DNA from 2 places in the Actinoallomurus acanthiterrae genome. Region 1 is predicted to be linked to the other one. Evidence: riboswitches for the same ligand, from Rfam matches in the RefSeq annotation. Region 1 holds a riboswitch; the other holds the start of a gene.

The links. A riboswitch is a leader RNA that binds a small molecule or an ion and turns the genes downstream of it on or off. The one in region 1 is predicted to bind FMN.
Region 2: another riboswitch for FMN. It lies ahead of ribD (bifunctional diaminohydroxyphosphoribosylaminopyrimidine deaminase/5-amino-6-(5-phosphoribosylamino)uracil reductase RibD); the one in region 1 lies ahead of ACYVF7_RS59595 (3,4-dihydroxy-2-butanone-4-phosphate synthase).

Annotation. Positions count from the first base shown of each region.
Region 1 is NZ_BAAHCO010000002.1:17,308-21,510, reverse strand. Features, by position in the region: gene ACYVF7_RS59615 (fimbria/pilus outer membrane usher protein) at 1-11, opposite strand, end outside; gene ACYVF7_RS59610 (fimbrial protein) at 642-953, opposite strand; gene ACYVF7_RS59605 (hypothetical protein) at 1,023-1,190, opposite strand; gene ubiK (ubiquinone biosynthesis accessory factor UbiK) at 1,475-1,801, opposite strand; FMN riboswitch at 1,887-2,035, shown strand; gene ACYVF7_RS59595 (3,4-dihydroxy-2-butanone-4-phosphate synthase) at 2,139-2,327, shown strand; gene ACYVF7_RS59590 (3,4-dihydroxy-2-butanone-4-phosphate synthase) at 2,332-2,604, shown strand; gene ACYVF7_RS59585 (3,4-dihydroxy-2-butanone-4-phosphate synthase) at 2,534-2,794, shown strand; gene zupT (zinc transporter ZupT) at 3,287-4,060, opposite strand.
Region 2 is NZ_BAAHCO010000001.1:9,138,197-9,142,399, forward strand. Features, by position in the region: gene ACYVF7_RS43035 (nicotinamide mononucleotide transporter family protein) at 1-431, opposite strand, end outside; gene ACYVF7_RS43040 (riboflavin synthase) at 428-1,027, opposite strand; gene ribD (bifunctional diaminohydroxyphosphoribosylaminopyrimidine deaminase/5-amino-6-(5-phosphoribosylamino)uracil reductase RibD) at 1,028-2,170, opposite strand; FMN riboswitch at 2,239-2,369, opposite strand; gene ACYVF7_RS43050 (MBL fold metallo-hydrolase) at 2,551-3,573, shown strand; gene rpe (ribulose-phosphate 3-epimerase) at 3,854-4,203, opposite strand, start outside.

The sequences.
Region 1 (4,203 bases):
TAGGAACTTATATTTTGCGAATTATCGCCCTGATGTGGTGCATAATGAGAGGCATATAAATTGTAGTCAAGAAATGCCCCAGCAATACCATGATACCCAAGGTTCTAGGAGCAGGTCCAGTTTGCATCTTTGTATTCTAACCATGCCTGAGGTGCAGATAGGATAATTGCATTTTCCCTTGATCGAGATAAGTTGTAATTTGTTTTCTTTTCGATAGGGTACAACCATCGATCAGGTTTTGCTGAGCCTCTTCAATAATACTGATCAGTAAAGCCCAACAAGGTTAATTGCTCTGGCGTCAGACAAACTGCAGATTTGGTTATCATGATACCCATTGCAGGTCCAGATGGATTGGCGTCCTTTTATTATTAATAAGAGCGTTTAATGAGTATTTACCTACGGGTAATTGGCCATCAGTTTCAAATTGGAAAGGTTAACGTTTTCACGATCTTCGGCTTCGATTAAATCTTTGTTGAATTCAACGGCATAAGCTGACGCACAACCAATGATGAGAACGGATAATGAACAATAAATATTTTTAATCAATTCGCTTATTGTGGTTAATTTTAATTTTTTATACATCTGATCCACTTATCATTAATCCGTTAATGATGTGGCCGGGCGAACCCGGCCAAATGCGATTACTGGTAAGCAATCTTGTAGTCAGCCTGAGCGTAAACGTTGCCCGGGGTGGCATCTTTGCTTGGGGATTCCATACGAGCTTTGAAGTTCAGTTCCTGATAGCTGTTGGTATTGTTGAACGTAATTACTACCGGAGTACCTAAAGTTACTTCGCCGCTCTGGCTGTCCAGAATACGTACGCCAACGCCTGTGGCGCCGCCGATTTCAGTTTCTTTGGTATTTTTCAGAAAGGTCAGACTGACCGTCATGATTTGCTGTGTGAAAGTAACCTTCGCTTTTGAATAAGTGTTCCACCCTGACTCAGCATGCAGTCCTGCAGGTGAATAGTGAAAGGCTCAGCCAAAGATTTCTGGTCGCTTTTCAGAACGGTATCTGCTACTTCACCCAGATTTACAGTTAAAGTCTTCGTCACCTGGTTTAATAGAACATGGAGCAGAGATAACTTCACCTTTAAATTTAACAATGCCGTGACCTTCGTCAGCAAATACGTTATTGGAAAGAATCATTGCTACGCCAGCAACAAGAAGTGACTTTTTAAAAGCGGACATAATATTCCTTTATATAAAGATGAGTAGAAAAGAGAATGATTGGTAACTGTTATTTAAGGCTGACTAATCATTGAAATATGATATTTTACTTTTGTGTGTTTTATGAAATTAGTTTATCTAAATATGGATTAAGTAAAACTTAAAAAATACATAGCAATTATACTTTCAATTGCACTCATTCATTTTTGTGATGGTATTCTGAATGGGATTACGCGATAAGGTAATAGAAAGCACTGTAAATTAGAGGATTAATTCATAATTTACAGTGCATTAAAGACAAATGTTTACAGCGTTGGGGGGAGAGTCTCTGGATATGGCTGCTTTTTGATCTCAGTACTGCGATTTTCCAGTTCGCTGATTCTTTGTTCAAGCAGCGCCAGTTTTTCACGAGTCCGTAACAGGACTTGCGTCTGAACGTCGAATTCTTCGCGGCTTACCAGATCGAGACGCGTCAGCTGCGCTTGTAGGGTTTGGCGGATTTTTTTCTCCACATCTTCCCCGAACTCCCTGATTCCTTTAGGCATTGATTCGTGAACCTGGCGAGCGATTTGCTCAATTTTTTTCGGGTCAATCATTGTAGTTTCCCTGTACTGATAGGTGTTGAGTGCCATTGTAGTGCGATAAGGGTAAGTCATAAACCAGAATTATGTGAAGCTATGCGTTGCTGGCGCTAATCATTAGCGTTATAGTGAATCCGCTTATTCTCAGGGCGGGGCGAAATTCCCCACCGGCGGTAAATCAACTCAGTTGAAAGCCCGCGAGCGCTTTGGGTGCGAACTCAAAGGACAGCAGATCCGGTGTAATTCCGGGGCCGACGGTTAGAGTCCGGATGGGAGAGAGTAACGATTCTGTCGGGCATGGACCCGCTCACGTTATTTTGGCTATATGCCGCCACTCCTAAGACTGCCCTGATTCTGGTAACCATAATTTTAGTGAGGTTTTTTTACCATGAATCAGACGCTACTTTCCTCTTTTGGTACGCCTTTCGAACGTGTTGAAAATGCACTGGCTGCGCTGCGTGAAGGACGCGGTGTAATGGTGCTTGATGATGAAGACCGTGAAAACGAAGGCGATATGATCTTCCCGGCAGAAACCATGACCGTTGAGCAGATGGCGCTGACCATTCGCCACGGGTAGTGGTATTGTTTGCCTGTGCATTACTGAAGATCGCCGTAAACAACTCGATCTGCCAATGATGGTAGAAAATAACACCAGCGCCTATGGCACCGGTTTTACCGTGACCATTGAAGCAGCTGAAGGTGTGACTACCGGTGTTTCTGCCGCTGACCGTATTACGACCGTTCGCGCAGCGATTGCCGATGGCGCAAAACCTTCAGATCTGAATCGCCCAGGGCCACGTTTTCCCACTTCGCGCGCAGGCAGGTGGTGTACTGACGCGTGGCGGTCATACTGAAGCGACTATTGATCTGATGACGCTGGCAGGCTTTAAACCGGCTGGTGTGCTGTGTGAGCTGACTAATGACGATGGCACGATGGCGCGTGCACCAGAGTGCATTGAGTTTGCCAATAAACACAATATGGCGCTCGTGACTATTGAAGACCTGGTGGCATACCGTCAGGCACATGAGCGTAAAGCCAGCTGAAAACCGCTGCTTAATTTACTGCCTTAATCAAGAAACCGAAGTTGTAGCAGGCTTCGGTTTTTATTTTCCCTGCTATGCAAGATGTTAATTCCGCTTCTCTTTCTATGAGAAAATTTCATTAATATCAGGCATTCTTTTTCATTATGATCAAAATCATATAATTGTTCCGTTATTATGCGACCATATGAATATATCCGAAAAAGGATATGTGAAATTTATGCGCTAAATGTTTAGTAATGTTAAATTTTGAAGGTGAAAAGGATGTTTATTGCCTGGTACTGGATTGTATTAATTGTTCTACTGCTGGTGGGCTATTTCCTGCATCTTAAACGTTACTGTAAAGCTTTTCGCCATGACAGAGATGCGCTGTTAGCTGCCCGAAGTAAATAGATAAACGCTCCGATAAAGAAGTGTTTGAAAAGCATCAATAATACCTTTAATAACGATACAGATGTTGCCTTTAGCAATGGGCAACATCTGTCATTATCGTCTTTAACCAATTCCCGCCGTTTGTAGCAGCACTAAACTGAATCCCATCACTGACATTCCACATAGTACGCCATAGCTGGGGTTATTATTAGGGTCAATCTCTTTGGCGAGCGGCATTAATTCATCAACCGAGAGCGCCACCATAATTCCTGCAACCGCCGCCATGATTGCCGCCATGACCACCGGGGAAATCATGCTACCGAGGATTAACCACGCCAGCACACCACCAAGAATTTCTGCCAGTCCAGAAATCCCCGCCCACAGAATTGCGGTGCGTTTAGACCCCGTTGCCGCGTAAACCGGGCCTGCAACCGCCAGACCTTCAGGAATATTGTGCAACGCTACGGCCAGGGCGATGCCAAATCCCAGCTCCAGGTTGCTGCTCGCCGTGACAAAGGTGGCAATCCCTTCCGGGAAGTTATGCAGACTGATACCGAGAGTGAGCAGAATGGCTGTGCGCTTGATCGATTTTGGCAACGGCTGCACCGATTTTTGCATTAAATCCTGCGGATGCGCATGTGGCAACATGCGGTCCAGGCCAAAATAGCCAAGCAGACCGAAGATAAACATTCCATAACCCAACACAGGCGACATTCCTTCGGCGGCTAGTGCGGCAGGAAGCATTTCCATTAATGAGATGAGCAACATGATCCCCGCCGCAAATCCTAGCGAAAACGCCAGTAAGCGGTTCGAGGGTTTTTGCCCGAGAACGCCGAGAAACGCGCCAATAAACGTGGCTGCCCCCGCCAGTATGGTCAGAATGAGAGGTACTGACATCGACAACTCCTTATAAATCTTCACCTTCAGGCAGATCGTCAAAATAACTGATGATCATCATCATTGTTATCCGGGTTCTTACTCCGCCGAACAAGCGTATTGTGAGGATATCAAAATGACACCTTTAGTTAAGGATATCATCA
Region 2 (4,203 bases), on a different contig from region 1:
ACCGCGCTGCCGACGAAGATGTACGCGTTGGCCAGCGGCGACCAGGAGATCTGCAGCCAGGGGATGTTCGCGAAGAGGAGGGCCACCGCGGCGGTGCCCGCCGCGAGCACGCCGATGAGCGCGGTGCGCTCGCGCGGGGTGGCCGGGCGCACGGCCAGCTCCCGGTTCTCCCGGAGGCCGCGCAGCCACCGGACCCAGCCGTACGAGGCCAGCGCCAGGAACATCACCTGCTTGAGCGCGTTGCCCGGCGCGTGCGCGCTGAGCGAGGCGACGAGCAGGAGCGCCGCGCCGGCGATCTGCACGGGCCAGGTCCAGATCGTGCGGCGGATCGCCAGCCAGACCGTGCCCAGGGACAGGACGTTGCCCACCAGGTCGGTCCACAGGACCTTCTCGCCGAGGACGGTGACGCCCGCCTGTGTCCAGGAGCTCACCGTGCCCCTCCCGCCGTGACGAGCCGCTCGACGTACTTGGCGACGACGTCGACCTCGAGGTTCACCGGGTCGCCGGGGCCCTTGCGGCCCAGCGTGGTCAGCTCGAGCGTCGTCGGGATCAGCGCGATCGTGAAGGCGTCGTCGCGGGCCTCGACGACGGTGAGGCTGACGCCGTCGACCGTGATCGAGCCCTTCTCGACGACGTAGCGGGCCAGCTGCGGGGGCAGCTCGACGGTCACGACCTCCCAGCGGTCACCGGGCTCGCGGGAGACGATCCGGCCGACGCCGTCGACGTGGCCCTGGACGATGTGGCCGCCGAGCCGGTCGGTCGGCCGTACGGGGCGTTCGAGGTTGACCGGCGATCCCGGCTCCAGGCCGGCGAGGCTGGAGCGGTCGAGCGTCTCCTTCATGACGTCGACGGCGAACGCGTCGTCCTTGACGTCGGTCACGGTGAGGCAGACGCCGTTGACCGCGATGGACGCGCCGTGCACGGCGTCGGACACGACGAGCGGGCCGCGGACTGTGAGCCGGGCGGAGTCCCCCGCCGGTTCGAGCGCGACCACCTCGCCGAGTTCCTCGACGATTCCGGTGAACATTCAGTTCTCCCTTCGGGCCGCTACCGGCCGGGTGGGGGGTTCGGCGGCTTGCGGTACGGCGGTGACGCGCAGGTCCGGGCCGATCCGCGTGATGTCCTCGATCCGCAGGTGACGGGCCTCGGCGAGCGTGCCGACGCCTGCCGGGCCGAGCGCGGTGGCGCCGGAGCCGAGGAGCGTGGGGGCGAGGTAGGCGACGACCCGGTCGACCAGTCCGGCGGCCAGGAACCCGCCGGCCAGGGTCGGGCCGCCTTCGAGGAGGACCGAGACGATCTGCCGGTCGCACAGCTCCGCGAGGAGGGCGGCCAGGTCGAGCCCGCCGTCGCCGCGCGGCAGGCGGACGACGGCCGTGCGGGCCTCCAGCGCCGTGGCGTCGGCGTCCTCGGCGACGGCGATCAGGGTGGGAGCCTCGTCGTCCAGGACCCGGCTGGTCAGCGGCGTACGCGCCCGGCCGTCTACGACGACGCGCAGGGGCCTGCGCGACGTGAGCAGGTGATCGTGACGCTGCACGCCCCGTACGGTCAGGCGGGGGTCGTCGGCCAGCACGGTCCCGGCGCCGACGACGATCGCGTCACAGCGTGCGCGGAGCTCGTGGACGTCGTGCCGGGCCTCCGGGCCGGTGATCCACTGGCTGGTGCCGTCGGCGGCCGCGGACCGGCCGTCCAGCGTCGCGGCGAACTTCCAGGTGACGTGCGGCCGGTTCAGCCGGGTGCGGGTGAGCCACTCGGCGTTGGCCCGCTCGGCCTCTTCGGCGAGCAGCCCGCCCTCGACCTCGATGCCCGCCTCTGCGAGCCGGCGGGCTCCGCCGCCCGCGACCGGGTCGGGGTCGGCGACCGCGTAGACGACGCGCCGGACGCCGGCGTCGATGACGGCGAGGGTGCACGGGCCGGTACGGCCCTGGTGGTCGCAGGGTTCGAGGGTGACGACGAGAGTGCCGTCCTGGGCGCGGTCGCCGGCCTCCCGGAGCGCGACGATCTCGGCGTGCGGGCCGCCGGCGTAGGCGTGGTACCCCTCGCCCGCGACCTCTCCGGCGGCGTCGAGGACGACACAGCCGACGACGGGATTGGGGCTGGTCTCACCGCTGGCGCGGACGGCGAGCGCCAGCGCTCGGCGCATCGCCCGCTCCTGCGCGGGATGATCGGTCACCCGGGCCTCCCTCATCAGGCTCCGGGTGTGTGGCAAGGCCACAGATGCCATGCCCACGAAGGGCACGGCCGCGCGCTGCCTCCCATCCGGACTTTAACCGTCGGTCCCGGAGTTTCACCGGGTCAACCGGCCGATGGTTTCGGCCGGGTCGCGGACTGTCACCGCCGGTTCGGAATTTCACCGACCCCGGAGCACGCTTACTGACTCCCAACCAGTGTGCCACGCCGGACATTCCACGCCATATGTGAGGATGTCCACAGCTGGCCAAGCAAGCGCTCGCTTGGTTGGCATCGAAACTTGTGGACGCTAACAATGGCGCGGGCCGCCCGTGGTCCGATATAGATCGAATGTCGTTCTAGTGCGAAAGATGAGGCGGGCCGATGACGCAGCGGACGGAGTGGATAGAGCCTGGAGCGTTCCAGGTGGCGCCGGGCGTGCACCGCATCCCCCTGCCCCTTCCGAGCGACGGCCTCCGCGCCGTCAACGTCTACGCGGTCGAGGGCGAGGACGGGCTGGTCCTGATCGACGGCGGCTGGGCCCTCGAGGAGTCCCGGCGGCGGCTCGAGGCGGCGCTGAAGGAGATCGGGTACGGCCTCGGGGACATCACGCGGTTCCTCGTCACCCACGTCCACCGCGATCACTACACGCAGGCGGTGAGCATCCGCCGGGAGTTCGGGACGCGGGTCAGCCTCGGCATCGGCGAGCGCGCGACCCTCGAACTGCTCACCAAGCCGATCCGGCGTGAGGACTCCCCCCAGCTCGCGCAACTCCTGACCTGCGGCGCGCGACCGCTCGTCGAGCGCATGAAGGCCGCCTGGCGGGAGGGCGGCCACGACGTCCTCGAGTGGGAGATGCCCGACGACTGGATCGACGGCCGCACGGCGCTGCCGCTGGGCGGCCGGGACCTCCTCGCCGTCCCCACGCCGGGCCACACCCGGGGGCATCTCGTCTTCGCCGACCTCGACGACGGGCTGATGTTCGCCGGCGACCACGTCCTGCCCCACATCACGCCGTCCATCGGGTTCGAGAGCGTCCCGGGCGCCTCTCCCCTCGGCGCCTACCTGGACTCCTTGAGGATCGTCCGGGAACTCCCCGACCTGCGGCTGCTCCCCGCCCACGGGCCCGTCACCGACAGCGTGCACGCCCGCGTCGACGCCCTGCTGGCACACCACGCCGAACGCCTCGACGCCTGCGCGGCGGCGGTCACCGCGGGCTCGGGCACGGCGTACGAGACGGCCCGCGCCCTGACCTGGACCCGGCGCGAACGCCACTTCGACGACCTCGACATGTTCAACCAGATGCTGGCCACCACCGAGACCCAGGCCCACCTGCTGGTACTCGTCACCCAGGGCCGGCTCCGCAGCCACCCGAACGGCGACGGCGCCGTGGTGTTTGAGGCATAGGACCACGCCGTCACGGGCGACGAGGCGTACGGACGCGCCGTGACAGCCGCCGAGACGCAGGCGACGGCCTCATGGCCGGCGGAACCCGTGCCGCTCCCGCGCGACGCCGACCGGCGCCTACGCAGCGCGGGCGGCGGCCCGGTGAGCTCGCGACCCGCTCCCCCGACGGCGACAAGGCCGATGCGGCGTGGCGCGGCGCGGGCGACGCGGACGCGGTGCAATGCATAGGCGGTGCGGCGCAGCGTGGGCAGCGCTCACGGCTCGCGCAGGCAGGCGCGGTCTACGCGGTGTAGGCGGCGCTCGCCTGCTCGCGTAGGGAGCGGATGGCCTCGCCGCGGTCGTCGGCGGAGTAGACCGCCGACCCCGCCACGAAGACGTCCGCGCCCGCCTCGGCGCAGCGCTCGATCGTCTCGGCGTTGACGCCGCCGTCGACCTGCAGCCAGACGTCCAGCTCCCGGCCCTTGATCAGCTCCCGGGCGCGCCGCACCTTGGGCAGCACCACGTCGAGGAACGACTGGCCACCGAAGCCCGGCTCGACCGTCATCACGAGCATCATGTCGATCTCGGGCAGCAGGTCGGCGTACTGCTCGACGGCGGTGCCCGGGTTCAGCGCCAGCCCGGCACGCGCTC